2 regions of the Comamonas antarctica genome follow, and region 2 is predicted to be linked to the other one. Evidence: predicted binding sites of a transcription regulator. Region 2 holds the regulator's gene; the other holds the start of a gene.
The links. Region 2 encodes FNR, which switches genes on or off when oxygen is low (the NO sensors DNR and NnrR bind a similar motif). Its sites were predicted from a motif close to TTGATNNNNATCAA; they were not measured.
Positions count from the first base shown of each region.

Region 1: HUK68_RS18825 (universal stress protein) is a predicted target of FNR. The motif match lies at 9,232-9,245, and genes of this name have one in related genera.

Region 1 is NZ_CP054840.1:4,037,338-4,052,945, reverse strand. It holds gene scpC (succinyl-CoA:acetate CoA-transferase ScpC) at 1-430, opposite strand, end outside; gene HUK68_RS18865 (OBAP family protein) at 585-1,343, opposite strand; gene HUK68_RS18860 (solute carrier family 23 protein) at 1,437-2,726, opposite strand; gene HUK68_RS18855 (acetoacetate--CoA ligase) at 2,902-5,016, shown strand; gene minC (septum site-determining protein MinC) at 5,210-5,971, shown strand; gene minD (septum site-determining protein MinD) at 6,038-6,853, shown strand; gene minE (cell division topological specificity factor MinE) at 6,857-7,120, shown strand; gene HUK68_RS18835 (flavin reductase family protein) at 7,405-7,911, opposite strand; gene HUK68_RS18830 (3'-5' exonuclease) at 7,925-8,638, opposite strand; gene HUK68_RS18825 (universal stress protein) at 8,757-9,179, opposite strand; gene HUK68_RS18820 (metallophosphoesterase) at 9,303-10,157, opposite strand; gene hpxZ (oxalurate catabolism protein HpxZ) at 10,235-10,621, opposite strand; gene HUK68_RS18810 (AtzE family amidohydrolase) at 10,630-12,003, opposite strand; gene HUK68_RS18805 (DUF4089 domain-containing protein) at 12,000-12,212, opposite strand; gene atzD (cyanuric acid amidohydrolase) at 12,236-13,327, opposite strand; gene HUK68_RS18795 (LysR family transcriptional regulator) at 13,459-14,361, shown strand; gene HUK68_RS18790 (LysR family transcriptional regulator) at 14,426-15,388, opposite strand; gene HUK68_RS18785 (hypothetical protein) at 15,461-15,608, shown strand, end outside.
Region 2 is NZ_CP054840.1:2,637,554-2,653,161, reverse strand. It holds gene HUK68_RS12300 (heavy metal translocating P-type ATPase) at 1-132, shown strand, start outside; gene ccoS (cbb3-type cytochrome oxidase assembly protein CcoS) at 132-269, shown strand; gene ccoN (cytochrome-c oxidase, cbb3-type subunit I) at 333-1,772, shown strand; gene ccoO (cytochrome-c oxidase, cbb3-type subunit II) at 1,782-2,411, shown strand; gene HUK68_RS12280 (cbb3-type cytochrome oxidase subunit 3) at 2,423-2,563, shown strand; gene ccoP (cytochrome-c oxidase, cbb3-type subunit III) at 2,594-3,508, shown strand; gene HUK68_RS12270 (FixH family protein) at 3,594-3,875, shown strand; gene HUK68_RS12265 (hypothetical protein) at 3,926-4,246, shown strand; gene fnr (fumarate/nitrate reduction transcriptional regulator Fnr) at 4,255-4,974, opposite strand; gene hemN (oxygen-independent coproporphyrinogen III oxidase) at 5,169-6,551, shown strand; gene HUK68_RS12250 (sulfite exporter TauE/SafE family protein) at 6,702-7,412, shown strand; gene HUK68_RS12245 (cyclic di-GMP phosphodiesterase) at 7,663-8,949, shown strand; gene HUK68_RS12240 (sensor domain-containing protein) at 8,946-11,435, shown strand; gene HUK68_RS12235 (CsbD family protein) at 11,797-12,015, shown strand; gene HUK68_RS12230 (hypothetical protein) at 12,120-12,695, shown strand; gene HUK68_RS12225 (cell division protein ZapA) at 13,166-13,537, opposite strand; gene HUK68_RS12220 (DUF904 domain-containing protein) at 13,534-13,749, opposite strand; cobalamin riboswitch at 13,908-14,138, shown strand; gene HUK68_RS12215 (TonB-dependent receptor domain-containing protein) at 14,325-15,608, shown strand, end outside.

The sequences.
Region 1 (15,608 bases), 1.4 Mb from region 2:
CGGGCAGCACGCCCAGCACCTCGATCACCGCGACCTTCATCTCGCCGAGGAAACCAAACCATGCCTGCTGCGCGACGTGCGACAGGTGCATGTCGATGAAATGGATCTCGCCGGCATTGATCTTGTTGCGGCAGATCGGGTCGCTCTGGAAGGGCAGGCGCTTTTCATAGGCATCGGCCGCGGCCAGCAGGCCGTCCATCTCGGGCGCGGTCGAGGCGCCGGTCCAGGCGCTGATCTTGAACGGCCGGCCCGCGGCATGCTCGGCGCGCGCGCGCGCCGCGAGTGCCTGGGGCAGGAGCTTGGGATAACCCGCGCCGGTGAACCCGCTCATGCCGACGTTGGCGCCCGCCGGCACCAGGGCCGCCGCCGCTTCGGCGCTCATGATCAGGGGATGGAAATCGCTATACCGTACGCGGTCAATCAATGACATCTGCAAACTCCGCAAAGAAACGCCACCGCCTGTCTCCTGCAATTCGGGCGCGGTGGCTTGCGGGCGGGATGTTAGCAGCGATGGGCGCCCGGCTCCTGGCGAACCCGGGGTACTTGAGTTCGCGCCATGGCGCACTCCAGGCCGATGCAAGTGGTCACTGCGCGCCCGGCGCCGCATGCGGGTGGCCGGTGGGATCGTCGATCTGCACGACCTGGCCTTTTTGCCAGGCGTCGGCGCCCGGATCGATCGCGGGCGCGGGGATGTCTTCGCGCTCGCGGCGCTTGGCGGCGCTGTCGATGCCGAGGCTGCGGTCGCGCGCGGCCACCATCTGCGGGTCGTTCTGGCCGTCGGCGGTGAAGCCCATCATCAGCTGCGGCACGCCCAGCGGCAAGGGCTTGCCGAGATCGGTATGCCAGGTATGCCAGGTCTTGCCATAGGTGCCGACCAGCTTCTTCATCAGCGCCTTCTCGGCGATGTCGGGAATGCCGGGCGCGACCAGTTGGCCCGACTTCACCTCATGCACATGGCTGTGCCACAGCGCCTTCTCGGCCGCGGGCAGCGTGGCGAAGAGCTTGGCACTGACGATGTACTCGACGCCCATGATCTTCGCGTCCTTCTGGTTGCCGTCGTAGATCACGCACTGCGTCACGTCCTCGTTGACGATGGCGCAGTAGTGGTGGGCCTGCATCTGCACTTCGGGCCGGCCGTTGTAGAAGTGAAAGCCGTTGAGATAGGCATTGAGGGCCTCGATCGGCGGCTTGTTCTGCAGCGCCGCGGCGCCGGCATCGAGCACCTTGGTCTTGGCGGACTCGGGCGCGCCGGGCGCCGTCACATTCGAGGCGGTGTTGTTCTCGCCGCAGCCGGCCAGCGCGGCGGCCGCGGCCCACACCAGGGCAGTGGTTCGCAGATGCATGGTATTCCACCGGAAGTGAAATCCTGCAGCCTACGCTGCTGCGCCGGCGGCGGTGTAGGAGCGGGCCGCCAATCCCTGGGCGGCCGGGTTCGGTCAGCGCGGCTTGCGGTCGAGCAGCGCGTACAGGATGATCGCGCCAAAGGTCGCGGTACCGATGCCGCCCAGCGCGAAGTCGCCGAACTTGAGCGTGAATTCGCCCGTGCCCAGGATCAGCGTGATCGCGGCCACGATCAGGTTCTTGTTCTGCGAGAAGTCGACCTGGTTGCGCACCCAGATGTTGGCGCCGGCCACGGCAATCAGGCCGAACACCACGATCGACACGCCGCCCATCACCGGCAGCGGAATCGCCTGGATCAGCGCGCCGAACTTGGGGCTGAAGCCCAGCAGCACGGCCAGCAGCGCCGCGCACAGGAACACCGCCGTCGAGTAGATGCGCGTCGCGGCCATCACGCCGATGTTCTCGGCATAGGTGGTCACGCCCGTGCCGCCGCCCGCGCCACTGACCATGGTCGCCACGCCATCGCCGATGAACGCGCGGCCCATGTACTGGTCGATGTTCTTGCCGGTCATGGCCGTGACGGCCTTGATGTGGCCCAGGTTCTCGGCCACCAGGATGATGACCACGGGCACGATCAGCAGCATTGCGGGGCCGCTGAACACCGGCGCGTGGAACTGCGGCAGACCCAGCCAGGCGGCGTTGGCCACGCCCGACAGGTCGATGGGCTTGCCCAGGCCGGCAACGTTGGTCAGCAGCGCGTAGAAGATGCTCGCGACGATCAGGCCGACCAGGATCAGCAGGCGCTGCAGCATGCCGCGCGTGAGCACCGCGACCAGGCCGACGGTGGTGAAGGTCAGGGCCTGCATCCAGCTGTCGAAGTTGCTCGCCGCCATGTTCTTGATCGGAATGGCGGCCAGGTTCAGGCCGATGACCGCGACCACGGCGCCGGTCACGACCGGCGGCATGAAGCGCTCGATCCAGCCCGTGCCCAGCCATTGCACCAGCACGCCGATCAGCGTGTAGACCGCGCCGCAGGCAATGATGCCGCCCAGCGCCACGCCGATGTTGGCGTTCGCGCCCTGGCCCGCATAGCCCGTGGCGGCAATCACCACGCCGATGAACGCAAACGACGAGCCCAGGTAGCTGGGCACCTTGCCGCCGGTGATCAGGAAGAAGATCAGCGTGCCGATGCCGCTCATCAGCACCGCCAGGTTGGGGTCGAAGCCCATCAGGATGGGAGCCAGCACGGTCGAGCCGAACATCGCAATCACGTGCTGGATGCCCATCAGGCCGGTCTGCGGCCAGGGCAGGCGCTCATCGGGGCCGATCACGCCCCCGGAATGCAGCACATCGGGGGACTTTTCGGTCCAGTGGAATATTCCCATCGCTTATCTCTCCTGAAAAAACTGGCGCGATGTTAGAGATATTCGGCGTGCGGTGGTGGACAGATTCGCAGACCGTTGTTGGTGGTTGACGCCCGTTCCCCCCTGTCGCCGAGGCAGCAGTTTGCGGGCTAACCCTGAAACGCCTGCGCGCCGTGCGGGCTAACGTCGTGGAACTATGTCCAAACTTCCCGCCTACCTTCCCCAGATCCGCCGCTACCAAGACTGGCTGGCCGAACGCCATGGCCTGCGCTTTGCCGACTACGACGCGCTCTGGCGCTGGTCGGTCACCGAACTCGACACCTTCTGGCAGAGCATCTGGGACTACTGCGACCTGCAGTCGCCCACGCCGCACACCGCGGTGCTGGCGCGCAACGTGATGCCGGGCGCCGAGTGGTTTCCGGGCGCGCAGGTCAATTACACGCAGCAGGTGCTGCGCCATACCGAAGCCGCGGCCGCTGCCGGCATGCCGGCCGTCATCAGCCGCAACGAGCAGGGCCTGCACCGCGAACTGAGCTGGCCCGAACTGCGCCGCCAGGTCGCGGCGCTGGCGCTGCATCTGCGCGACCAGGGAGTGCAGCCCGGCGACCGCGTGGCCGCCTACCTGCCGAATATTCCCGAGGCCATGGTGGCGCTGCTGGCCTGCGCCAGCATTGGCGCGGTCTGGAGCATCTGCGCGCCCGACATGGGCACGCAGGCGGTGCTCGACCGCTTCCGCCAGATCGAGCCCAAGGTGCTGATTGCCGTCGACGGCGTGCACTACGCGGGCCGCGACCTCGACCGCCAGACGGTGCTGGCCGAGCTGCGCGCGCAACTGCCCAGCCTGCAGCAGGTGATCCTGGTCAACAACCTGGACCTGGCGCTCGATCGCGCCGACTGCGCGCACTGGGGCCGGATCACGGCGCGCGACGATGCGGCCACCGCCGCCTTCGAGCCGCTGTGGCTGCCCTTCGACCATCCGCTGTGGATCGTCTATTCGAGCGGCACCACCGGCCTGCCCAAGCCCATCGTGCACGGCCATGGCGGCATGGTGCTGGTGGCCATGCAGCTCAAGGGCCTGCACAACGATGTCGGCTGCAGCTGGGACCCCAACAGCTGGGGCGAGCGCTTCCACTGGTACAGCTCGACCGGCTGGGTGATGTGGAATGCCCAGGTGTCGGGCCTGCTCGGCGGCACGACCTGCGTGATCTTCGATGGCAGCCCCGGCGGCAGCAAGGAGCAGCCCGACTGGGGCGTGCTGTGGCGCTTTGCGGCCGAGACCGGCGTGACCTGCTTTGGCTCGGGCGCGGCGTTCTATGCGAACTGCATGAAGGCCGGCGTGGACTTGTCGGCCTGCGGCGACCTGTCGCGCGTGCGCGCGCTGGGCTCGACCGGCTCGCCGCTGTCGGCCGAGGTGCAGCAGTGGGGCACCGACCAGTTCCGCGCGCTGCGCGCGCAGGCCGAGGCGCAGGGCCGGCCCGGGCTGCCCTCCGATGAGGACATCTGGTGGAACAACATCTCCGGCGGCACCGATTTCTGCGGCGCCTTCCTGGGCGGCCACCGCGAGCTGCCGCAGGTGCCGGGCGTCATGCAGTGCCGCCAGCTGGGCGCGGCCGTCGAGGCCTGGGACGACCAGGGCCGGCCGGTCATCGACGAGGTCGGCGAACTGGTCTGCAGCCAGCCCATCCCGTCGATGCCGCTGTATTTCTGGGGCGACACCGATGGCCGGCGCTACCGCGCAAGCTATTTCGAGCATTTCGCGCCGGGCCAGGGCCGCCGGCCCGGCGGCGGCGACACCGGGCCCGAGGCCGGCGCGGTCTGGCGCCATGGCGACTGGATCCGCGTCACGCCCGAAGGCGGCTGCGTGATCTACGGCCGCAGCGACGCGACCATCAACCGCCACGGCCTGCGCATGGGCACCAGCGAGATCTACCGCGCGGTCGAAGCCCTGCCCGAAGTGCTCGACAGCCTGGTGGTCGACCTCGAATACCTGGGCCGCGACAGCTACATGCCGCTGTTCGTCGTGCTGCGCCCGGGCGTGGAACTCGATGCGGCGCTGCGCGCGCGCATCAACGGCGCGATCCGCAGCGGCGTCTCGCCGCGCTTCGTGCCCGACGAGATCTTCGAGGTGGCCGAGGTGCCGCGCACGCTCAGCGGCAAGAAGCAGGAGCTGCCGATCAAGCAGCTGCTGCTGGGCAAGCCGCTGGCGCAGGTGGTGAACAAGGACACCATGGCCAACCCCGGCTGCCTGGCCTGGTACGAGGCGCTGGCACAGATGCGCCAGGTGGCCGCGGCGGAGGCGGCCTCCGCCTAGGGATCCTCTGCATAAACCGCCCGAGCCGTGCTGCCAACGGCCGCAGGGATTTGTGCAGAGGGTCCCTAGATGTCATGACTTGTATCTCTGCGGTCACAGGCGGGTTGCGGTCGTTGGCAGCGGGGTACACTTTGGCCTCGTCCCCTACCAGGCCCCGTGCCTGGTCTCCGTCCTTTCTACCGCACACCGATACATGGCCGCTGATCCGACGGGCGCCGCCCGCTCCAGTTTCGATCTCAAGAGTGCCCAGTTGCACGTCGTGGCCGTCGCGCTCAAGGACACCGACGTTCCACTGGTCGCGGCCGATCTCGCACAGCGCCTGGCCGACGATCCCGACTTCTTCGACAACGACCCGGTGCTGATCGACCTGTCGCAGGTCAAGGACGCCGAACAACCGATTGATTTCCCGGCGCTGATCGCGTTGCTGCGCTCGCACCACACCCAGCCCGTGGCGGTGCGCGGCGGCAGCGCGGCGCAGACCCAGGATGCGTTGGCCGCGGGCCTGTGCTCGGCGCCCGATGCGCAGGCCGCGCGCGCCGCGCCGGCGGTCGAGGTGCACGAAGTCGTGCACGAGGTGATCCGCGAAGTCGAGGTCGAGGTGGTGCGCGAAGTGCCGGCGCCGATGGCCGGCGCGATGGTCATCGACAAGCCGCTGCGCTCCGGCCAGCAGGTCTATGCGCGGGGAACCGATCTGGTGGTTCTCGCCGTGGTCAGTTATGGTGCGGAGGTTATTGCGGACGGCAACGTGCATGTCTATGCGCCGCTGCGCGGCCGCGCCATCGCGGGTGCGCGTGGCAATACCTCGGCGCGCATCTTCAGCACCTGCATGGAGCCGCAGTTGCTATCCATTGCCGGCATGTACCGCACCACCGAGACGGAGCTTCCTCCCGAGGTGGTCGGCAAGCCGGCCCAGGTTCGGCTGGACGGTGAAAAGATCATCGTCGAGCCTGTGTAATGCGTGCGTAGGGCGGAGCCTGGTCTTCGCCCTGGTTAAGCTTCGTCTTTAAGGAACAGTGCAAACATGGCCAAAATCGTCGTCGTGACCTCCGGCAAAGGTGGTGTGGGAAAGACCACCACCAGTGCCAGCTTTGCCTCCGGCCTCGCCCTGCGGGGCCACAAGACCGCCGTCATCGACTTCGACGTCGGCCTGCGCAATCTCGACCTGATCATGGGTTGCGAACGCCGCGTGGTGTATGACCTGATCAATGTGATCCAGGGTGAAGCCAACCTGCACCAGGCGCTGATCAAGGACAAGCAGTGCGACAACCTGTTCGTGCTGGCCGCCTCGCAGACGCGCGACAAGGACGCGCTGACCCAGGACGGCGTCGAGAAGATCCTCAAGGACCTGGGCGAGATGGGCTTCGACTACATCGTCTGCGATTCGCCGGCGGGCATCGAGAGCGGTGCGCTGATGGCCATGCACTTCGCCGACGAGGCGCTGGTGGTGACCAACCCCGAGGTCTCCTCGGTGCGCGACTCCGACCGCATCCTGGGCATGCTCAGCTCCAAGACCCAGCGCGCGATCGCGGGCGGCGAGCCGATCAAGGAACACCTGCTGATCACGCGCTACAACCCGAACCGCGTCGAGGACGGCCAGATGCTGTCGCTCGAGGACATCCAGGACATCCTGCGCATCCAGCTGATCGGCGTGATTCCCGAATCCGAGACCGTGCTGCAGGCATCCAACCAGGGCATTCCGGCGGTGCACATGGCGAATACCGATGTGTCCGAGGCCTACAAGGATGTGATCGACCGCTTCCTGGGCGAGGAAAAGCCCATGCGCTTCATCGATGTGCAAAAGCCGGGTTTCTTCAAACGCATCTTCGGGGGGAGGTAAAAGATGTCGATGCTGTCTTTTCTACTGGGCGAAAAAAAGAAATCGGCTTCGGTCGCCAAGGAGCGCCTGCAGATCATCCTGGCGCACGAACGCGTCGGCGGCGGCCGCAGCCAGCACGATTACCTGCCCGAGCTGCAGCGCGAGCTGATGGCGGTGATCTCCAAGTACGTGTCGATCCACCCGAACGACATCAAGGTGCAGCTCGAGCGCCAGGACAACCTGGAAGTGCTCGAGGTGAAGATCGAGCTGCCGGAAGCCGTCAAGTAGCGCCTAAAAGCTTGGGAACGGGGGCGCTGTTCCGAGATGGGCCGTTCATCCTTCGACAGGATGCCCTGCGCCAAGCTCAGGACGAACGGTGGGAAAAGGGCCGTCTGTCTAAAGGCCGTTCGCATCGAGCTTGGCAAACCCCGTTCGCACTGAGCCTGGCGCAGGGCGATTGAAGACCGCGCAAGGTTTCGCCGCCGGGCCGCCGGATGGCCGGCCCCCCCAAGGCGAAACGCGCCCCCCATGGGGGGGCAGCGCAGCCACACGAAGTGGGCAAGCGTGGGGGGCTATTTCATGCGCCCATCGTGATAGATCAAGGGCGCGGCCTCATTGCGGTGGCTGCAATGCTCGACCTCACCGATGAAGATCACGTGGTCGCCTTCCTGGTAGCGGCTGCGGTTGAAGCATTCGAAGTGGGCCACCGCGCCCGCGAGCAGCGGCACGCCGCTGTGGCCGGGCGCGTGCACCACGCCGGCCCAGCGGTCGATGCCCTTGCTCGCGAACTGCAGCGCCAAATCCTTTTGCTCCGCGCCCAGCACATGCACCGCATAGTGCGTGCAGGCCATGAACACCGGCAGCGACGCGGCGCTGTTGGCCATGCTCCACAGCACCAGCGGCGGGTGCAGCGATACCGAATTGAAGGAACTCACCGTGACGCCCACCGGCTCGTGCTGGGCATTGAGCGCGGTCACGATGGTCACGCCGGTCGCGAACTGGCCCAGTGCCTTGCGGAAGTCGGGCGAGGAAAAGGCAGGTGGCTGGGCCACGGCGGAGTGGGGTAGGGGCGAGTTCACGGGCACAGAGCGGTCACGGCAAGGAGGGGCCTATTATGGGACCAGCCTGATCAACCACGGGGTGCGGGGGAAGAACACCGGATTCGCGTTCGAACAGGTCGCGGGTCAGCGGAAACTGCGCCGCCTGCTGGGCCAGCAGGCGCGGCATCTGGCCCTTGGGGCAGCGCTGCAGCGTCGACAGCAGCTCATGCCCGGTCTGGCCCAGGCCCCAGCGCAGCCGCAGGTCGCTTTGCATGCGCGCCAGCAGGCTGGCCGCCATCTCGGCATCGGCCAGCGCCCGGTGGGCGCGGCCCGCACGCGGCAGGCCCAGATGGTCGACGATGTTGCCCAGCTTGTGGCTGGGCGCTTCGGGGTAGAGCCGCCGCGACAGCAGCACGGTGCAGGCAAACGGCTGCGGCGCGGGCAGGCCGGCGTGGGCCAGCTCGGCCTCCCAGAACTTGCGGTCGAAGGCGGCGTTGTGCGCCACCATGGGCGCGGCGCCGACAAAGCGCGCGGCATCGCGCATCACGTCCTCGGCATCTGGCGCGCCGGCGACCATCTGGTTGGTGATGCCCGTGAGCCGGGTGATGAAGGAGGGGATGTAGGCCCCGGTGCGCATCAGGCTCTGGAACCGGTCCACGACCTGGCCGGCCTCGAGCAGCACGATGGCCACTTCGGTGGCGCGCGCGCCCTGGCCGGGCGTCATGCCCGTGGTTTCAAAGTCAATGACGGCAATGGCGGAAGACATGGGAAGAATTGTCCCATGGCGCCCAAATGCCGGCGCGGCCATCAAAAAAGGCCGCAGGCAATGCCTGCGGCCCGTGAATCAGGGCCCGGGGTCCGGTCCGCGAATCAGCGCGTCGTGCTCAGCGTACCAGCAGCACCGGAACCGTGCTGTGGGCCAGCACCTGGGTGCTGACCGAGCCCATCACCAGCTTGCCCAGCGCGCCATGGCCGTGCGTGCCCATGACCAGCAGGTCGAACTGGCCGTCTTCGGCGAGCTTGGCAATGGTTTCGCCCGCCGGGCCCACCTTGCCCACGCCCTTGGCCTGCACGCCATGCTGGGCGAGGAATTCGCACACCGGCGCCAGGACCTTGTCCGATTCCTCGGCGTAGTACTGGTCGACCACGTCCTTGCCCAGCGCGCTGCGCGCGCGCGGGGGCAATGCGCTTTGCACCGTCACGGCCGTGTATTCATGCGTGCGCGCCAGCAACTCGGGATGCGAGGCCAGGTAGTCGAGCATCTTGCGGGTATAGGCGCTGCCGTCGACAGCAAGCAATATCTTCATGGTGTCCTCCTGATGTTCGTGATCAGATTAGTGCCAGCGGAAGTTGCGCGTCTTGATATAGGTCATGTTTTTGGGGACCGCAGCCGGCAAGCCGCCTGGCGCGGATCGCAGGCGGCAGGTCCATCATAAGTCGATGCAGGCGCGGGGCTGGAAATAAGCCTGTTCGTTCTTGCGCGCATAGCCCAGCGGGTTGGCCACGACGCGGCATTGCCAGGGCGTTCCATCGGCATTTTCGCCACGCACGGTGTAGTCGCTGGGCGCATGCAGATGGCCGTGCAGCCACAGCTGTGCCTTGGCGAACCAGTCGTCCAGCGCATTGCAGAAGCCCGCCGTGCCCGGCACCAGGCCGTAGCGTGGGTCGGCGCTGCGCAGGCTGGGCGCAAAGTGGGTCACGGCCACCGTCGGGCCGTCGAATGGCTGGTCCAGCGCCCGCTGCAGCCACTGCTGGCACAGCAATGCCTGTTCGCGCATCGGCTCGGCCAGGAAGGCTTCGCCATGGCGCGTGCCGCCGGTCTTGCGCAGATAGAAATTGGCCGCGCGGAACGCCTTTTCGCGCAGGCGCAGCAGCGCGCCCAGGTCGCCGGCCTGCACCTTGCGGTCCTGCAGCGCAATCGCGTCGTAATCGGTCCAGAGCGTGGTGCCGACAAAGCGCACGCCGTTCAGCACCGCGGTTTCGCGCTCGAGCCAGATCAGGCCCAGCCGGTCGCAGGCCGCGCGCAGGCGCGCATGCGCGGCGTCGAAGTCCTGCATGTCGTACTCGTGGTTGCCGGGCACGAACAGCACCGGGCAGGGCCAGCCGGCGTACTGCGGCAGCGGCGAGAAGCGCGCCAGGCCGAAATCCGGCTCGGTGAGCTGGCCGCCTTGCTGATAGGAGCCGATGTCGCCGGCCAGCACCAGCACCTCGGCGCCGGGCGCGGGTTCGGCCTGGAAATGCGGATCGGCTTCGAGGTGCAGGTCGGAAAGCAGTTGGATTTTCATTGCGGCGTCGTGGGCTGGGAGCTTCGGCATGGTGCGCCGAACATCCGCAGGTTACCAACAAACCGCCGCGCCGGCTCTCAGGCGGCCGGCGGCGCCAGCAGGCTCACATGCGCCGCGACCACCCGCCAGCCTTCGGGCGTGCGCAGCCAGGTCTGGCTCTGGCGCCCGGTGCGGTCGCTGCCGCTGCGGCGGAACTCGACGTTGGCCGTGGCGCAGTCCGTTCCATAGGTGGTGATGACGGTGCGCAGCAGCTGCCGCGCCAGCCCGTGCGCCGGCCGCGCCGCACGGAAACCGGCGATGGCTTCATGGCCATAGAGGTTTTCGGTCGCGCCATAGCGCAGCGTGTGCGGGCTGCGCCAGAACAGCGCGTCGAGCACCGCCACGTCGTTGGACGTCAGCGCCTGCTCGTAGCGCTCGAACGCGGCCGTCACCTCGGCCAGGACTTCGGGAAGATTGATCTGCATCTGTTCCATCATGGCTCCATGCGGGCCGTGCCCGCTTCTTCCAGCATGCGCGCGGCGCGCAGGCAAAGCGCTTCGTTCCACGGCGCGGCGATGAGTTGCACGCCGATCGGCATGCCGCCCGTGCCTTCGGGCCACAGCGGCGCCGCGACCACCGGGCAGCCGGCAAACGAGATCGGCTGCGTGAGCAGGCCCATGGCCGGGCGGCAGGGGTGGCGGCTGCCGTTGATCTCTATCCATTCGCTGCCGATCTCGGGCGCGCTGACCGGCGTGGCCGGAGCCAGCAGCAGATCCCAGTCCTGGAACAGCGCGTTGACCTGGTCTCGGTACACGCGGCGAAAGCGCTGCGCGCGCAGATACCAGTCGGCGGGCTGCAGCAGGCCCGCGATGAAGCGGTCCACCGACAGCGGCTCGAAATCCTGGGGGCGCTGGCGCAGGTCATGCAGATGCAGGCTGCCGCCTTCGCTGGCGGTGACGATGAAGGCGGCGGCACGCGCGAGCGCCGCATCCGGCCACAGCACCTCGCCCCGCGCGCCCAGCGTGCGTGCGGCAAGATCCACGGCGGCGCGCGCCGGGGCGCCGGCGTGTTCGCGGAAATATCCGCCCAGCACACCGATGCGCAAGCCGCCAATGCCTTGCTGCAGCGCGGGCGCCGCGGCCTGCACGCGCAGCGCCTGGCAGCCCGGGTCCAGCGGGTCGGGGCCCTGCAGCGCGTCGTAGGCCAGCGCCAGGCTGTGCACGCCGTCTGCCAGCGGGCCGAGATGGTCCAGGCTGTGCACGAACGGATAGGTGCCGCGCCGCGACAGCCGGCCGAAGGTGGGCTTGAGCCCCCAGGTGCCGCACAGCGATGCGGGCACGCGGATCGAGCCGTTGGTGTCGGAGCCCAGCGTCAGCGGTACCTGGCGCGCTGCGACCGCCGCGCCCGAACCGCCCGACGAGCCGCCCGCGATGCGCGCGCTGTCGTGCGGGTTGCGGGTGGCGCCGTAGTGCGTGTTCTCGGTCGTGAAACCATACGCGTATTCGTCCATGTTGAGCGCGCCGACCAGCACCGCGCCGGCGGCCCGCAGGCGTTGCACCAGCACTGCGTCCTCATGGGCCGCAGGCAGTTCCTGGTTGATGCGCGACCCCGCCAGGGTCGTGAGGCCTTCGATGTCGAACAGGTTCTTGACGGCGTAGGGCAGGCCGGCGAGCGGCGGCAGCGTCTCGCCGCGCGCGCGGCGTGCATCCACCGCATCGGCCTCGGCGCGCGCGCGCTGCGCGGTGACTGCGGTGAATGCATTGACGGCGCCGTCGCTGGCCTCGATGCACGCCAGGGCCTCGTCGCAGATCTCGCGGGCGCTGCGCTCGCCGCGGGCGATCGCGCGCAGTAGCGTTGCCGAGTTCATGCACTCACCTCTGCGCCGGGAAACGGCGCGGCGCGGTAGATCTCGGCCAGCTCCAGTTCGGGCGCGAGAGGCGCCTGTTCCAGCAGCCGCGCCAGGGCCAGGGTGCGGCCGAAGTGCTGGGCGACTGCCGCCGCGCGTTGCGCGTCCAGCTGCAAGCCCAGCGCCGGCGCGCCGGCCTTGACGTAGGCGAGGATGTCCTGTTCTTCCATGTCTGTGTCCCCTTGTTGATGCCTCAGGCGCGCGCGATCACGGCCACCGGGCCGCCACCGGCCGGACCCTGGTGCTCGGCACCGCCCGAGACGTAGACCATGCCGTGGCCGACCACCGAGGCGACGACGGCGCCGGTCACGGCGCGCGCATGCCGGGTCGAGTGGATGTCCGAGTCGCCCAGCATGGTGTGGCGCATGCCGCGCACCTGCCCGTCGGGGCTGGCCTCCGCCTTGCAAAAGACGTTGACGATCCGCTCCAGTCCTTCGGCGCCGTGCAGGCCCAGGGTCTCGAGCGTGCGCCGCACGGCGGCCGCATCGATGGCGTCGTTCATCACTTCATGGGCGATGGCCAGCTCGCTCGTGGCCTCGGCGCTCATGCCGAGGGCGATGACCACGTTGTGCTCCACCTCGATCCCGGCCGACACCGAAGCCACGCCCGAGCACAGGCTCCAGTCGTGCAGCACGGCGGCGTCGGCCAGGTCCGGCAAGGCCGCTTCTCCGGTCGCCAGCGCGATGCCCAGCGCGGAGGCGCCGCGCGAGTAGCCCATCGATTCATAGGTGTCGGCCGTGACCGGCTCGCAGCCCCGCGCGCGCGCCGCGGCAATCCTGCCCGGCGTCAGCAGCGGGCACTTCACCTGAACGAAGTGCAGGTCTTCGCTGCTGGCGATGCCCGCATCGCGCATCGCCTGCTGCACGGCCGCGGCGGTTTCCTCGATCTGGGCCCGGCGGCCGATTTCCTCGGGCAGGAAGTCGCGCGTGAACGCAATGCCCAGGGTCAGCCGCTTGGCGCCGACAGCGGGCGTCCCTTGCGCCGGGCGCCGTGTGAACACGGTATGGTGCGGCGACAACACGCCTTCGGTGCCGCCCGACATGACGAAGGCCACGCGCTTTTCCACCGCGGCAGGCGCCATGTCGAGGTGCCGGCCCAGGCAGGCCGCGAGCATGCTGGTGGCGTATTCGCGCGTGTAATCGTTGACGCAGCCGTTGCCCTCGGTCTTGCCCATCACCGCCACGATGTCGTGCGCGGCAACCCGGCCCGAGGCGATCAGTGCTTCGAGGCCGGAGGTATCGCCCGGGCTGCGGCTGGGAATGCGGATGACGTCGATGTGGTGCATAGGCGGGGGTCTTTCTGGGACAGGTATGCCCATGCCGGCACGCAAGCGGCATGCCATCGAGCGCTCTCGACCGAGGCCTTTTCGCGCGCTGTGCGCTGCCGTTCTGGCATCGGTCTTGCAATGGCAAAGGCATGCAACACCTGCGCTTTCTGCATTACATCGACGCCGTCGCCCGCAGCGGCTCCATCCGTGCCGCCGCCGAGAAGCTGCATGTCGCGTCCTCCGCCGTCAACCGCCGTGTCCAGGACCTCGAAGAGGAACTGGGCACGCCGCTTTTCGAGCGGCTGCCGCGCGGCGTGCGCCTGACGGCGGCCGGGGAACTGTTCCTCGGCTATGCGCGCCGGCGCCAGGCCGATCTGGAGCAGGTGCGCTCGCAGATCGAAGACCTGGGCGGCGTGCGCCGCGGCCAGGTCACGCTGGCCGCGAGCCAGGCGCTGGCGCCGGCCTTCCTGCCCCGCGCCATTCACGCGTTCCAGGCCCTCAGGCCGGGCATTGCCTTCGACGTCAAGGTGCACGACCGCGAACGCGCCGTTGCCGCCGTCACCGATTTCGAGGCGGACCTCGGCCTGATCTTCAATCCACCGGAACTGCGCGGCCTCGCGGTGCTGGCGCAGGCGCGCCAGCGCACCTGCGCGATGGTCGCGCCGGACCATCCGCTGGCCGGGCGCGCCAGCGTACGCCTCAAGGACTGCCTCGATTACCCCATTGCCCTGCCGGACAGCAGCCTTTCAGGCCGCAGCGTGCTGGAGGACTGGTTCGGGCAATCCGCGGCGCAGCCGCATCCGCCGCTGGTCTCCAACTCCTATGAAATGATGCGCGGCTATGCGCGTGAAACCGGCGGCGTGAGCTTTCAGATCGAGATCGGGGCCGGGCCCTCGGCGGGTGTGGTCGCCATCCCTATCGACGAACGCCGCCTGCCGGCCGGGCGGCTGGTGCTGGTGGCGCTGCGCGAGCGCGTGCTGCCGGTGGCTGCGGCGGCATTCGCCGAGTTTGTCGCCGGCCAGCTGCGGGACGCGAACCAGGACGGGGAGTGAAGGGCCAAGCTGGTGCAGGGTGTGCACCAGCGTGAGGCCGATGCCGCCGCGGCATTGCTGTGCTTCATGGCGCGCTGGGAAAAGTGGTCTGGGCGGAACGGAACAGCGCCTGCAGCAGCCAGTTGCCGGCATTGGCCTGCGGGCCGCGGTGGCGCCACAGCGCATCGACATGCACCGGCGGCACATGGAACGGCAGCTCGCGCAGCGCCAGCGACCCGGCCATGCCGGTCACGGGCACGAAGTGCCGCGGCAGGATGGTGAGCAGGTCGGACTGCACCACCACGCGCCCGGCGGTGAAGAACTGGTTCACCGTGAGCACCACCTGGCGCTTGCGGCCCAGCGAGGCCAGGGCTTCGTCGATGAAGCCGAACGAGCGCCCGGAAAAGCTCACCAGCATATGCCGTGCGGCGCAGTAGTTGTCGAGCGTGAGCGGTACATGGGCCAGGGGATGGCCCTCGCGCATCACGCAGATGTAAGCGCTGGCATACAGGCGGCGGCTTTCAAAGCCGACGACATCGCCCGACTGCTCGCGTGCCGTCAGGTCGGCCAGCACCGCGGGAAAGTAGCCCACGGCAATGTCGGCCTCGCCGTCTTCGAGCAGCTGGCGCGGATCGCGCGTGGTCAGCGGCAGCACGCGCAGCGAGATGCCTGGCGCTTCGCGCTCCAGGATGGTGTGGAGCGCAGGGATCAGCGTCGAGGCCGTGGCATCGGCCATGGCCAGCACGAAGGTGTGGTTGGCCGTGGCCGGATCAAACGGATCAGGCGCCAGCGTCTGCTGCAACTGGGCCAGCGCGCCGCGCACCGCGGGCCACAGCGCCAGCGCCCGGGGCGTGGGCTGCACGCCCTGGCCGTGGCGTACCAGCAACTCGTCATCGAGCGCTTCGCGCAGGCGCCGCATGGCATTGCTGACCGCAGGCTGGGTGATGGCCAGCTTGTGCGCGGCGCGCGTGAGGCTGCGCTCGGCCATGACTTCGTCAAAGACGCGCAATAGATTGAGGTCAAGCTGGTGAAAGCCGTGCGGTGTCATGGCGCCAATACATCACTCATATGAATGATATTAATTCAAAAGATAAATTTGAAGTTACATGGGGTAAACCCTATGATTGCTGCATTGCCCGGCAATTTCGCCACAAGCGTCTGTAACGAGGTTTCCATCATGAACAGTTCCGTAAATTCCAGCCCTTCCTTTGAACACAACGGCGTCGTGCGCATGCAGCGTGCCGCCGAGTTCCTGCAAGCCACTGCCG
Region 2 (15,608 bases):
GGCATGGCGCTCAGCTCGCTGCTGGTGGTGCTCAACGCCGCGCGGCTGGCGCGCGCCATGCCGCTGCAGCCATCCGCTGCCGCCGCGCCCGCCGTGACGGGGCCGGCGCCAGCGCTTTCGGGAGCCGTCTGATGGAAGTCCTGTATCTACTCATTCCGTTGTCAGTGGTCCTGGTCCTGGCCATTGTCGCCGCCCTGTGGTGGGCGGTTTACCGGGGACAGTTCGAGAGTGTGGAACAAGAGGGGGAGCGGATTCTGAGAAACGATTGACATGTATCAATACACCAGAAGTCCGATGGATGAACACTTTGCAAGCAATACAAGAGGTGCGCGATGGATGCTCTAAAAAACAGTGCTGTGCATTACGACGACAAGGTCGTAAGACAGTTTTCAATCATGGCGGTCGTGTGGGGGGTGATCGGCATGGCCGTCGGCGTGCTCGTCGCCGCCCAGCTGGCATGGCCCGAACTCAATTTCGGCGTGCCATGGCTCAGCTTCGGCCGCCTGCGGCCGCTGCACACCAATGCGGTGATCTTTGCGTTTGGCGGCAGTGCGCTGTTCGCCACCAGCTACTACGTGGTGCAGCGCACCTGCCAGACCGGGCTGTTCATGCCCAAGCTCGCGAGCCTGACTTTCTGGTGCTGGCAGCTGGTGATCGTCGGCGCCGTGATCAGCCTGCCCATGGGCTATACCCAGGGCAAGGAATACGCTGAACTCGAGTGGCCGATCGACCTGCTGATCCTGGTGACCTGGGTCAGCTACGCCATCGTGTTCTTCGGCACCATCGGCATCCGCAAGGTCAAGCACATCTACGTGGCCAACTGGTTCTTCGGCGCCTACATCATCGCCATCGCGCTGCTGCACATCTTCAACAACATCTCCATGCCCGCAGGCCTGATGAAGAGCTACTCGGCCTATGCCGGCGTGCAGGATGCGATGATCCAGTGGTGGTACGGCCACAACGCCGTGGGCTTCCTGCTCACGGCAGGCTTCCTGGGCATGATGTACTACTTCATCCCGAAGCAAGCCGGCCGTCCGGTGTACAGCTACCGCCTGTCGATCGTGCACTTCTGGGCGCTGATCTTCACCTACATGTGGGCCGGCCCGCACCACCTGCACTACACGGCGCTGCCCGACTGGACGCAGTCCGTCGGCATGGTGTTCTCCATCATCCTGCTGGCGCCGAGCTGGGGCGGCATGATCAACGGCGTGATGACGCTGTCGGGCGCCTGGCACAAGCTGCGCGACGACCCCATCCTGCGCTTCCTGATCGTCGCGCTGTCGTTCTACGGCATGTCGACCTTCGAGGGCCCGATGATGGCCATCAAGACCGTCAACGCGCTGTCGCACTACACCGACTGGACCATTGGCCACGTGCACTCCGGCGCGCTCGGCTGGGTCGGCCTGATCACCATGGGCTCGCTGTACTACCTGATCCCGCGCCTGTTCGGCAAGGACAAGATGTACTCGGTGCCGGCCATCGAGCTGCACTTCTGGATGGCGACCATCGGCATCGTGCTGTACATCGCCGCGATGTGGATTGCCGGCGTGATGCAGGGCCTGATGTGGCGTGCGGTCAACCCCGACGGCACGCTGACCTATACCTTTGTGGAAAGCGTCAAGGCGACCTATCCGTTCTACGTGATCCGCGTGGTCGGCGGCCTGCTGTACCTGGGCGGCATGCTGGTCATGGCCTGGAACACCTGGATGACTGCCATCAACGGCCGCTCGGTCAAGGTGCTGATTCCCGCAGTGAACCCGTCGCACGCCTGAGGAGCCCACATGTCTGAACAAAACAAGAAAACCAGCGGCTTCTCCCACGAGAAGGTCGAAACCAGCAACTTCTGGCTGATCGTGCTGACGCTGCTGACGGTGGCTATCGGCGGCCTCGCCGAGATCGTGCCGCTGTTCTACCAGAAGTCCACCACCGAGGCGGTGCAGGGCGTCAAGCCCTACACCTCGCTGCAGCTGGTCGGCCGCGACATCTACCAGCGCGAAGGCTGCTACAACTGCCACTCGCAGATGATCCGCCCGTTCTACGCCGAGACGCTGCGCTATGGCCACTACTCGGTGGCCGGCGAGTTCGTCTATGACCACCCGTTCCAGTGGGGCTCGAAGCGCACCGGACCCGACCTGCACCGCGTGGGCGGCAAGTACAGCGACGAATGGCACCGCATCCACCTGAACAACCCGCGCGACGTGGTGCCCGAGTCGAACATGCCGGCCTACTCGTGGCTGGAGAAGACGCCGGCGGACCACGCGACCATTGCTTCGCACATGACCGCGCTGCGCAAGGTCGGCGTGCCGTACACGGACGACGAGATCAAGGCGTCGACCGATGAGGTCAAGGGCAAGACGGAAATGGAAGCCGTGATCGCCTATCTGCAGGTGCTGGGCACCGCGCTCAAGTAGGGAGGCCACACATGGACATCATCACTACCATGCGCATCGTGGTCACGCTGGCGTCGTTTGCCATCTTTGTCGGCATCTGGTGGTGGGCCTATGCCCGCCGCAACCAGGCACGCTTCGACGAGGCAGCGCAACTGCCGTTCGCGCAGGACTGAAGCGTCCTGCCTGCATAACGAGAACCACCCATGAGCGATTTCGTAAACAATTTCTGGTCGATCTTCGTGATCGTACTGACCCTCGGCGGCATCCTGTTTTGCGCGTTGCTGCTGTTCTTCACGGGCCGCAAGAAGGTCGTGTCCGCCGAAGACAGCACCACCGGCCATGTCTGGGACGGCGACCTGCGCGAGCTGAACAACCCGCTGCCGCGCTGGTGGGTCTGGCTGTTCGTGATCACCGTGATCTTCGGCATCGTCTATCTCGCGGCCTATCCGGGCCTGGGATCGATGTCGGGCAAGCTCGGCTGGTCGCAAGTCGGCGCCTACGAGGCCGAGATGGCCAAGGCCAAGGCGCAGATCGAGCCGCTGTATGCGCGCTTCGCGGGCATGACGCCCGAGCAGCGCGCCGAGGATCCGCAGGCGATGGCCATTGGCGAGCGCCTGTTCATGAACAACTGCGCGCAGTGCCATGGCTCGGACGCGCGTGGCGGCAAGAGCTTTCCCAACCTGACGGATGGCGACTGGCTGCATGGCGGCGCGCCCGAGCAGATCCAGCAGACCATCACCGAAGGCCGTTTCGGCATCATGCCGCCGATGGCCGCTGCGGTGGGCACGCCCGAAGACGTGCGCAACCTGGCGCACTACGTGCTGAGCCTGTCGGGCAGCCCGAACGACTCGCTGCGCGCCTCGCTGGGCAAGTCGCATTTCACGGCCTGCGCGGCCTGCCACGGCATGGACGGCAAGGGCAACCAGGCCATGGGCGCGCCCAACCTGACCGACGACGTCTGGCTGCACGGCTGGGGTGAGGCGGCGATCATCGACATCGTCACCCACGGCAAGCAAAACCAGATGCCGGCGCAAAAGGACAAGCTGACCGAAGGCCAGATCGGCGTCCTGACGTCCTATGTCTGGAGCCTCTCCAACAAGGCAGGCGCTGCTCACTGAGCACGCCAGGCCGGGGGCGATGCGCGTGCATCGCCCTTTTTCCGTTCAGCGTGCCGCGCGCTGGGCGCCCCATTGAAAGCCCCCCATGACACAGAAAACCTCTCCCGCACACGATCCCCGCCCCTGGTGGAAATTCGGTTTCGTCTGGATGGTCATCGGCGGCCCGGCCGTCGTGGTCGTGGCGGGCGTGGTCACCTTCTGGATTGCCGCCACGCACCCCGATCCGGTGATCGACCCGGATTACTACCGCCACGGCAGCGAGATCAACAAGACGCTGTCAGAGACCCCCGACATGCGCCTGGCGCCCGCGATGACCGGCCGCAACCATGCGGCCACCCCGGCCGAACTCGCGCCCGTCGACCGCTGAAACCCGTCCGCGGGTTTTCCGCAGCGTCCTCCTGCGTGCTTGCCGGCAGAATGAAAGCCTGGCTGCAAAAGGAGTTCCCGATGTGGGCAAGACGCTTGATGTGGATTCTCTGGCCGGCATTTCTCGCTGCCTGCGCAATGGAAATGCTGGTGTTTGCCGTGGTCGATCCCGCCCAGATCCAGTGGCAGGGCGCCGCGCTCGACTGGAGCCGGCAGGCTTTCTACACGCTGTCCTTCTTCGTGTTCTGGCTGGTCATCAGCGCCGCCGGGGCCTTGACCTGTCTGCTCGGCCTGCGCCCGGCCGAGGTCAACAGCTGGGGCAGTGAAGGGCCCCTGCGGCATCGCCGCCGCACCCCGGTGCGTCCTTCCTGAGACGACGCCTAGTCGCAGCGCTGGCTGTTGACGATGCGCTTGAGTGCGTCCGTATCCAGGATGCGGATATGCCGCTGCTTGACCTCGACGATGCCGTCCTCGACGAATTTCGAGAAGGTGCGGCTCACGGTTTCAAGCTTGAGGCCCAGGTAGCTGCCGATTTCCTCGCGCGTCATGCGCAGCACCAGTTCCGACTGCGAGAAGCCGCGCGCATGCAGGCGCTGCACCAGGTTCAGCACAAAGGCCGCGAGCCGTTCCTCGGCCCGCATGCTGCCCAGCAGCAGCATGACGCCATGCTCGCGCACGATCTCGCGGCTCATGACCTTGTGCACGTGGTTCTGCAGCACCGTGACCTCGCGCGAGAGCTCCTCCAGCCGGTCGAACGGCATCACGCAGACTTCGGCGTCCTCGAGCGCCACGGCGTCGCAGGTATGGCGGTCGTTGACGATGCCGTCGAGGCCGATGATCTCCCCGGCCATCTGGAACCCGGTGACCTGGTCGCGGCCGTCTTCGGTCGCCACGCAGGTCTTGAAAAAGCCCGTGCGGATCGCGTACAGCGAGGAAAACGGCTCGCCGTTGTGGAACAGCAGGCTGCCGCGCTTGACCTTGCGCCGCACCGCGACGATGGTGTCGATGCGCTGCATCTGGTCTTCGTTCAGGCCGATGGGCAGGCACAGCTCGCGCAGGTTGCAGTTGGAACAGGAGGCTTTGATCGCTTGTAGACTCATTGATGGGACCTCGGGGTGGACGGGGCCAACCCCCTTTATCGCATGGAACGCCGGCGCGTGCAGCGTCCGATACCTCTGGCCGCCGCTGACATGCATCAAATTGTCGCAGGCGTGGCGTGCGCAAGTCTTGATCGACATCAAGGTCCGGCAGGGTGCCTTGCGGCACAGTAGCCCAAAGCCCAAGGAAACCCCCCATGACCGCAATCACCCCCGAGCTGTTGCAGCGCTTTGACGTGCCGGGCCCGCGCTATACCTCGTTCCCTACCGCCGACCGTTTTGTCGAGGCCTTCGGCCAGGAGGACTACATCCTGGCGCTTCAGCAGCGCCGCCAGGGCGCGCCCGGTCTGGCGCGGCCGCTGTCGCTGTATGTGCACATCCCGTTTTGCGAGTCGCTGTGCTACTACTGCGCCTGCAACAAGATCGTCACGCGCCATCCCGAGCGCGCGCAGACCTATCTGCAATACCTGGCGCGCGAGATCGCGCTGCATACCGAACACTGCGGCACCGGCCAGCCCGTGAGCCAGCTGCATCTGGGCGGCGGCACGCCGACCTTTCTGAGCGACGCCGGCCTGGCGGAGTTGATGGCGCTGCTGCGCAGCCATTTCAACTTCCAGCCCGGCGGCGAGTATTCGATCGAGGTCGATCCGCGCACCGTCACGCCCGAACGCCTGGCCTATCTGGCGCAGCTGGGCTTCAACCGCTTGAGCTTCGGCGTGCAGGACTTCGACGCCGACGTGCAGAAGGCCGTGCACCGCGAGCAACCGGCGAGCCAGGTCTTCGCGCTGGTGCAGGCGGCGCGCGCGCTGGGTTTCGAATCGGTCAATGTCGACCTGATCTACGGCCTGCCATGCCAGACGCCGCAGTCGTTCGAGCGCACGCTGGCCCAGGTCGGCGAGCTGCGGCCCGACCGCATCGCGCTCTATGCCTATGCCCACCTGCCCGAGCGCTTCAAGCCGCAGCGGCGCATCGATACCGCGGCGCTGCCGGGCGCGGCCGCCAAGCTGGCGATGCTGGCGCGCGCGCTGGAGAGCTTCGAGCAGGCCGGCTATGTCTATGTGGGCATGGACCATTTCGCGCTGCCCACGGACGCGCTGGCCGTGGCCAAGCGCCAGGGACGCCTGCACCGCAACTTCCAGGGCTACAGCACCCAGCCCGACTGCGACCTGATTGCGCTGGGCGTCTCGGCCATCGGCCGGGTAGGGGCGACCTACAGCCAGAATGCGAAGGACCTCGACGAGTACTACGACTTCCTCGACCAGGGCCGGCTGCCCGTGGTGCGCGGGCTGGCGCTGGGCCGCGACGACCTGATCCGGCGCGCCGTGATCATGGCGCTGATGTGCCAGGGCGAAGTGCTGTTCGAGGCGCTGGACCAGGCCTGGCTGATCGATTCGCGGCGCTATTTCGCAGCCGAACTGGAGATGCTGGCCGAGTTGCAGTCCCAGGGCATGGTGGAAATCGACGCCGAAAGCCTGCGCGTGACCGCGATGGGCTGGTATTTCGTGCGCGCAGTAGCCATGACGTTCGACCGCTATTTGCAGGCCGACCGCAACCGCGCACGGTTTTCACGCATCATCTAGGTACCTCTGCACAAATCCCTGCGGCTGTTGGCAGCACGGCTCGCGAGGTTTGTGCAAAGCATCCCTAGGTTTTTTTGCCGCGCGTCAGGTTAAGCTGGCCGCAGCCTGGACGGCCGCAGCGCCGTCTTTCCACCCCTCTTTCCTGCCACCATGTTGCTTAGCCTGATCTGGACTGCTGCCGTGATGGGCCTCATGGGCGGCCCGCATTGCCTTGCCATGTGCGCCGCGCCCTGCGCCGTGGTCACGTCGGCGGGGGCCACGGGGGGCAGCGTGGTGCAGGTGCATGGCCGGCGCAGCCGGCTATGGCTGCGCGGCACGCTGTTTCACGCGGGCCGGGTCGCAGGTTACGCCAGCCTGGGCGCGCTGGCCGCCGTCGCGGTCGAAGGGCTGGCCTGGCTCAATATGCGCACCACGGCCATGCAGCCGGTCTGGACCTTCATGCATCTGGGCATCATGCTCTGGGGCATCCTGATGATGGTGCAGGCGCGCCAGCCAGCATGGATCGAAGGCGCGGGCCGCGCGCTGTGGCGGCGCGTGCAGCCCGTGGTGGCGGCGCCGGGAGGCAGCTTTGCCTCGGGCTTCGTCTGGGCGTTGATGCCCTGCGGCCTGCTGTATTCGGCGCTGCTCGTGGCCGCGCTCAGCGGCGGGGCGCTGGCGGGTGCGTTGTCCATGGCGGCATTTGCGCTGGGCAGCGGGCTTTGGCTGCTGGCCGCCCCCTGGCTCTGGGGCCGTCTGCGCGGCCGGCTCAATGGCTTGCGCGCGCATTGGGGCAGCCGCGCCGCAGGGCTGCTGCTGTTTGGCGTGGCCGCCTGGGCGCTGTGGATGGACCTGGTCTACAAGCCTTCGCTTTGGTGCCGCTAGGCCGGGCATCGCAATGCCGGGCAGCGTAATGCCGGGCAGCGCAATGCCGGGCAGCGCGGTGCTGCATCAGGCCCCATCAGTGGCCCCGCTGACGCCTGTCTCGCGGGTTCCTTCAACTGGCGCATGATCGCCTGGCCCGGTGCAAAAAAGCTGCACACTATCGCAAAGCCACGCCCACCCCTCAAGAACTGGCGATAATCGTCGAAACAAACGGGCAGTTGTGCAACCTTTTGTACAGTACGCTTTCAGTGTGAACTCATCTGTCCTGATCAATCCGCAAGCCTTGCGCGTAGGCATGTACATCCAGCTGGAAGTCGGCTGGATGCGCCATCCTTTTCCCGTCAACAGCTTTCGCATTGCCTCCGATAGCCAGCTCCAGACCGTCCAGGCGCTCGGGCTGGATGCCATCCGTTATTTTCCCGACCGCAGCGACATCGTTGCTTCCGAAGCTGCGGATGCCGGCATTGCCGATGCTGTCTCCGATGCGCATGCGACCATCGATGCGCGTGTGGAGGCGCAGCAACTCCCGGCTCCCGCTTCGGATGCAGCCGCGCCAGAGCCCGAGGCAGCGCCGGCGCGCAGCGCGCAGCGCTGGCAGTGCTGCGATGCACGCTATCGCGCTGCCGCGCAGGACTACTTGCAGCTCCAGGCCAATGCCGCCACCGAACCGGCGCAGGCCATGGCCCGCGCCGGCGCCATGGTGCAGAGCTACCTGCAGGATGTGCTGCCCACGGGCGACCTGGTGATCCGGCTGCTGTCCGAAACCTCGGGCAACCGCCAGGCCGAGCATCCGATCAACGTCACCGTGCTGAGCCTGCTGCTGGGCAAGGCGCTGGGCATGGGTGCCGCCCAGTTGCAGGAGCTGGGCATGGCAGCGCTCTTGCACGACATAGGCAAGGACTCGGCGCCCGGGGCGCCTTTGCCGACGCGTGCGCAATACGAGCGCCATGTGGGCGATTCGGTGGCTCTGGCGATGGGCATGGGGGCATCCAGCGAGGTGCTGACGGCCATTGCCCAGCACCACGAATTTGCCGACGGCAGCGGCTTTCCGCTGCACCTGATCGACGAGGACCTGAGCCCGGCGGGCAAGGTGCTGTGCCTGGTCAACGCCTATGACCGCCAGTGCAATCCCGAGCATGCGCAGACCGGCCAGACCCCGCACGAGGCCTTGTCCGCGCTGTACTCCCAGCAACGCGAGCGCTTCGACGCCGTGATGCTGCGCGCCTTCATCCGCATGATGGGCGTCTATCCGCCCGGCTCGGTGGTGCAGCTCGCCGATGGGCGTTACGCGATGGTGGTATCGGTCAACAGCTCGCGTCCGCTCAAGCCCGAGGTGCTGGTGTACGACGCCAGCGTGCCGGCAGCGCTGGCGCAGCCGCTGGATCTCGAGAAGTGCGCCGGGATCAGCATCCGGCGCAGCCTGCGCCTCGACCAGTTGCCGCGCGAGGTGCTGAGCTATCTCTCGCCGCGCCAGCGTATCTGCTATTTCTTCGAACGTGCGGTGGAGCCCGGCAATGCGCAGGCGGGCGCAGCATGAGCCATCCGTTCGAAGCTTTCTGGCACCAGACTCTCGATGCGCTGCTCGAAGCCGTGTGGTTGATCGACGAAGACACGCTGTGCATCCGCTTTGCCAACCGCGCGGCCGCGAAGCTCTCGGGCTACGACCGCCAAGCCATGCATGGCATGCCGGTGCAGGCGCTGGCCGCGACGCCGCAGGACCTGTGCCTCTGGGAGGATGCGAGCCAGTGGCAGACGGGCTCGCAGACACTGACCCAGGTGCAGTGCCGCGATGGCCTGCTGCGTCCGGTCGAACAGCGCCTGGAGCGCATTGCCGGCCCCTCGGGCAGCGATTCTGGCTGGCTGCTGCTGACGATGCTGGACCGCAGCGAGCAGGCGCATACCGAGCATGAACTCGAAGGCCTGCTGTCCGACCTGCGCGCCACGCTGGATTCGACGGCCGACGGCATGCTGGTCTGCAGCCAGGACGGCAGCATCCGCGCCTTCAACCACCGCCTGGCGGCGATCTGGGACCTGCCCCGGCACATGCTGGTGGAGCGCAACGATGCCTCCATCCTCGACTACATGGCCGCCAAGGTGCTGGACCGCGAGGGCTATGCGCTGCGCCTCGAGGAACTGCGGCGCCAGCCGCTGATCGACAGCACCGACGTGCTGGCGCTCGAAGGCGGGAAGATCATCGAGCGCCGCTCCGTGCCCCAGCTCAAGCGCGGCGCGCCCGTGGGCCGGATCCACACCTACCGCGACATCACGCGCGAAGTCGAGGTCCAGGCCGGATTGCAGCTGGCAGCGCGCGTGTTCGACTGCAGCCTTGACGCGATCTTCATTGCCGATGCCGGGCACCGGCTGGTGCGTGCCAATCCCGCGTGCCTGCGGCTGATGGGCGACCACGAGGTCGCCGGACGCAGCGTGCGCGAGATGTTCGGCTGCAGCGCACCGGCCAACTGGTACGGCGCCGCGGCCCAGGAGTGGAGCAGCGGCGGCTTCTGGCAGGGCAATCTCTGGCTGGAGCAGGGCGCGCAGCAGCGCTGCGCGGTGCGCCTGTCCTGGGTGGCGCTGCGCGATGCGCAGGACGTGGTGTTCCAGACCATCGGCTTCATGCGCGACCTGACGCAGCAGCAGCAGGCCCAACAGCGCATCGAGGAGCTGGCCTTCAGCGATGCGCTCACCGGGCTGCCCAACCGCCTGAGCCTGGCCGCTCATGTGGCCCAGGCCATCGAGCGGGCCGCGGACACGCGCGAAGTGTTTGCCATCCTGTTCATCGATCTCGACCACTTCAAGATCATCAACGACTCGCTGGGCCACCAGTTCGGCGACCGCGTGCTGAAGCTGGTCGCGGAGCGCCTGCTGTCCTGCCTGCGCTCGGACGATATGCTCAGCCGGCTGGGGGGCGATGAGTTCGTGCTCTATCTGCAGGGCTGCGACGAGGCCCTGGCCGCGAGCGTCGCGCAGCGCATCCTGCGCGAGATGCTGCGCCCCTTCCTGCTGGACGGAATCGGATTCTCGGTGCAGTGCAGCATCGGCGTGGCCCAGTATCCAGGCCATGGCCACACGCTCGATGAACTGATCATGCAGGCCGATACCGCGATGTACCGCGTCAAGGAACGCGGCCGCGGGCACTACAGCTTCTACCAGCCGCAGATGAACTCGGGGCTGCTGTCGCGCATGAAGCTCGAGCATGCGATGCGCCAGGCGCTCGAGCACGGGCGCATGGCGGTTTTCTTCCAGCCGCAGGTGCATATCGGCAGCAACCGGATCGTGGGCGCCGAGGCGCTGCTGCGCTGGACCGATCCCGATTTCGGCGTGGTGTCGCCCGGGGTCTTCATTCCCATGGCCGAGGAGTCGGGCTACATCGTCACGCTGGGCGCCTGGGTGCTCGAGCAGTCGATCCGCGAGGCTGCGCGCTGGAGCGAAAAGGGACTGCCGCTGAAGGTGTCGGTCAATGTGTCCGCACTGGAGTTCCGCCAGCCCGACTTCGTCGAGCGGCTTCGGTCGCTGCTGGCGCACCATGGCCTGCCCTCCCATCTGCTGGAACTGGAATTGACCGAAAGCATCCTGCTGCAGGACGCGCAGGAGATGGCGGCGCGCGTGCGCTCGATTGCCGATCTGGGCGTGGGCCTGGTCATCGATGATTTCGGCACCGGCTACTCCAGCCTCGGCTATCTCAAGAAGCTGCCGATCGCCAAGATCAAGATCGACCAGTCCTTCGTGCGCGGCCTGCCGCATGACGCAGGCGACCGCGCCATCGTCAGTGCGATCATCAGCCTGGGCAAGGCCCTGGGCACCGAGGTCGTTGCCGAAGGCGTGGAGACGGGGGAGCAGCGCGACTGCCTGCGGGCGCTGCATTGCCATTTCTTCCAGGGTTTCCTGTGTTCTCCCGGGTTGCCGCCCGATGCCTTTGGTGCGCGCATGAGCGAGCTGGGCGTCTTGGTGGAGGACGACTGGCGCGCCGCGCTGCACGGCGGCGCCGAGGTGGACCTGCAAGGCGGCAGCGCTGAGCGGCAATAACGGCTGCTGCGGACGGCCTGCAGAGTCGTCACGCCAAGCGGGTGGCGAGGGCCCGGGCAACTGGGCTTGCCCACCACCGGCAACTGATTTGCGGCGCGGGTAATGCCCTGTATCGATGCCGCTTCTGCAAGCGGCCAGGCTCCACAATCGCTCGATATCAATCAATTCCAGCTATTGTCTGTATTTTTCGGTTGATTTCATTTAAATCGGCTGTAGGCAAAAGCCGACTGCGTCAAAACTTCCTTTCCCACAATGCGCCGTTGAAACCCGTCATACATTAACTACACATTTCGCTTTCGAGTGAATGTGTTTTGAAACAGCGGGCTGGGTGACCGGCTCGCTAATATAAAAAGGATTTTGTATGAACGAAGATCGAGTTGCAGGAAACTGGAAACAATTCAAGGGCAAGATCCGTGAGCAATGGGGCAAGCTCACCGATGACGATCTTGATGTCGTTGCCGGCAAGCGAGACCAGTTCATCGGCCGCATCCAGGAGCGCCAGGGTCTGGTCAAGGAAGAGGCGGAGAACCAGTTGAAGGACTGGCAAGCCCGCAATCCCGATTTCCGTTTCGACGATTAAACGGCCTGACAATACCAATTCATTAACTCGCGGTTTCAAACGGCAAAACCAAAAATAATCCATTTTCGCCGTGATCCGCTGGAAACGAAAATAAGGAGATAATCATGAAATTCAAGCATAAAATTACCGCTGTCTTCGCTGTCGCCTGCATGTCCTCGGTGTTTGCGGTGACTCCCGCAGAGCACAAGGCCGCCAAGGACCAGATCAGCGCCGATTACAAGGCGGCCAAAGCCCAGTGCAACACCTTGAAGGACAATGCCAAGGATGTGTGCGAGAAGGAAGCCAAGGGCCGCGAAAAGGTCGCCGAAGCCGAACTCGAGTACCGCCGCGATGCCAGCGAGCGCCATCGCCACAATGTCGCCAAGGCCAAGGCCGATGCCGACTACGACGTCGCCAAGGAAAAGTGTGACGACCTGAAGGGCAACCCCAAGGACGTCTGCGTCAAGGACGCCAAGGCCGCCCATGTGAAGGCTCTCGAAGCCGCCAAGGTCTCCGAGGCGCGCAACGAAAGCAACGTCTCTGGCACCAAGCGCGCCGCCGATGTCTCCGAAGCCCGCAAGGACGCCAACGAGAACGTGCGCGAAGCCGAGTACAAGGCAGCCCGCGAGCGCTGCGATGCCCTGAGCGGCGACGTCAAGGACAAGTGCGTGGCCGATGCCAAGCGTATCCACGGCCAGTGAGTGGATGAGCAGGCCCGGGCCGCTCGCGGCCCAGGGCTGACAGCCTGATTTCAGGCGCAAAAGCCGCAGTTTCCTTCGCCGGGAACTGCGGCTTTTTGTCGCGCCTGACTTGCATCGCAGGCAAAAAAAAGTCCGCAACAAGCGGACTTTTCAAAACAACGGATTTCCAGAAGCAGGCTTTGAAAGCAGCGGCTCTCCAGAAAAGAACTCCGCGGAGCAACGGCCCTGCGGGCCGTCATTCATGTTGGTGTCTGCAAATTCCACCAGACCGGCATCCTGAACCGGGGTTCAGGTGGGCAAGGGCAGCTTGACGTTGGGTTCATCTGACGCGAGACGATCACGCTCACCAAGCGATGTACCAAGCCCGGGCTCAATGAGCATTGGTTCAAGGAAATATAAAGCCCAGCAGATTTGCAGACGTCTTCATTGTAATCTGGATGGTCCGACCCCACTGCTGGAGGCGCAAATTTTTACAGCAGTTGCGCGTCGGCTTCAAGCGCCTGATCGAGGCGCTCGAGCAGGGCCACGATGCGTTGCGCATCGGCCTGCTGCTGGATCATTGCCGCCTGGGCCCAGGCTTCGTCTTCCGCGCTGGTTTCAGGCACGGGTTCAGGTTCGGCAGCCGCGGGCGCGGGTCTGCGCTCCAGCGTCACGATGTCGAAGGCCATGTTGAGCGCAGCCAGCACGGCCACGCGTTCGCGCGAGCGCACCTTGCCGGCGTCGCGGATGCGGCCCATGGTGTCGTTGACACGGTCCACCGCTTCAAGCAGCCGCTCCTCGTGGCCCTCGGGGCAGCTCAGCAGGTAGTTCTGGTGCAGGATCTGGACATCGAGCTGCTTCATGCGCCGGCCCCTTCGTTGCTGGGCAGGCGCTCGATCAACGCATCGACGCGGGCCCGCGCCGCGCTCAGCCGCGAACGCAGCGAATCGCGCTCCTGGGTCAAGGCTGCAACCTGCTCGGCAAGCAGGGCGTTGGTGCGCTGGAGCTCCTCGTGGCGCAACAAAAGTCGCTCCACGCGGTCGGAGATAAGGTCGAGGGGTGACGGGGCAGACATAGACGGACCGATTGTAGAACCTGTAGCCCTGGATGAACGTAAGAAACAGTAGCACAGGGAGTGGTTCCATGCGCGTTTTCTCCGTTGTCCTACAAGCATCCCATCCCAGTGTGCCCAGTACGAGCCCGGGTGTGCGAAACCCCGTGCGGCAGGGCGCGGCTACAATGGCCGCCGTTGGTGCTCATGTGCCTGGTTCGCAGGCACGCAGTTCAACGGGAAGCAGGGAGGAATGCGCGCCCGCGTTCCGTGCCTGCGCTGCCCCCGCAACGGTCAGCGGATGAGTGTTTCCAATGCTCGCCTCTTCTTCACTGCCACTGGCCTTGCGCTGGGAAGGCCTGCAAGAGTGTGCTCCGCCCAGCCCGGATACCGGCCAACGAGGTGTGGCCCGCCGTCGCCTGCGACGCGGACCGCTTTAAACCCATTTGCCGACGGGGAGGTCGGCGCCGGGTGGCTTCATGTTGATTTTCATGCTTCACGCTTTTTCCGGCACGGCAGCGCCTCTGGCTGCGTGCAGCTGCGCCCTGGCGCTTGCCATCGCCTGTTCGGGCACGCAGGCCTGGGGTGAGGTTCCGGCCATGACCGAAACCGTGGTCACGGCCGCACGCGCGCCGCAGTCCGCCGAGCAACTGCTGGCCGACCTGTCGGTGATCGACCGCGCGACCATCGAGGCCAGTGGCGCCACCGGGGTCGCCGATCTGCTGGTGCGCGTGCCAGGCATACAGATGGTGCGCAATGGCGGCATCGGCAACACCACCAGCCTGATGCTGCGCGGCGCCGACACGGCCTATACCGCGGTTTATATCGACGGCGTGCGCTTTTCCTCGCAAAGCGGCAGCGGCGGCCCGAGCTGGGAAAGCATTCCGCTGGCCATGATCGATCGCATCGAAGTGCTGCGCGGACCCGCGGCCGCGATCTACGGCTCCGATGCGATGGGCGGCGTGGTGCAGATCTTCACGCGCCGTGGCGAGCAGGCACCGACAGGGTCCTTGTCGCTGGGTCTGGGCTCGAACGGCACGCGGCGCGCTCAAGCCGGCATCAGCGGCGTGCATCAGGCCTGGGACTATGCGCTGGATATCGCCAGCGAGCGCAGCGACGGATTCGACGTGCGCCCCAGCCGCAACCCTGACCGCGACGGCTATGACAGCCTGTCGGGCGCGGCCCGCCTGGGCTGGCGCATCGATGCGCGCCACCGGCTGAGTGCTTCGCTGCTGGCCAGCGACATGGATGCGGCCTACGACAACAGTCCGCGGCTTGGCGTGGATGACCGCGCAAAGCACCGCATGCATGCTGCGGGCCTGGACTGGAGCGCGCAGTGGAGCGAGCGCTGGAGCAGCCAGCTGGCGCTGAACACGTCGGAAGACCGGTATGAAACCACGCCCACGCCCTATCTGACCACCACGCAGCTGCGCGGCTTGTCGTGGCAGAACCAGTGGCGCCTGGGCGCCCAGAGCCTCTCGGCCACGCTGGAGCGGCGCGAAGACGCGCTGCAGAATGCGCCCATCGACCGCAAGCGCGCGCAGAACGCGCTCGCACTCGGCTACCAGTGGCATGCGGGCGCGCAGCACCTCCAGGCCCAGCTGCGGCATGACGATGACAGCGAGTTCGGCGGCAAGAACACCGGCAGCCTGAGCTATGGCTACGATCTCACGCCGCGGTGGCGTGCGACGGCGACGGCGGCAACGGCGTTTCGCGCGCCGACGCTCTTCCAGCGTTTCAGCAGTTACGGCAGCGCCGCGCTGACCCCGGAAAACGGCCGCAACCTGGAACTGGGCCTGCGTTACCAGGCCGGGCGCGACGCGTTTTCCGCCACCGCGTATCGCAACCGCATCAGCGACCAGGTATCGTTCCAGACCGGTGCG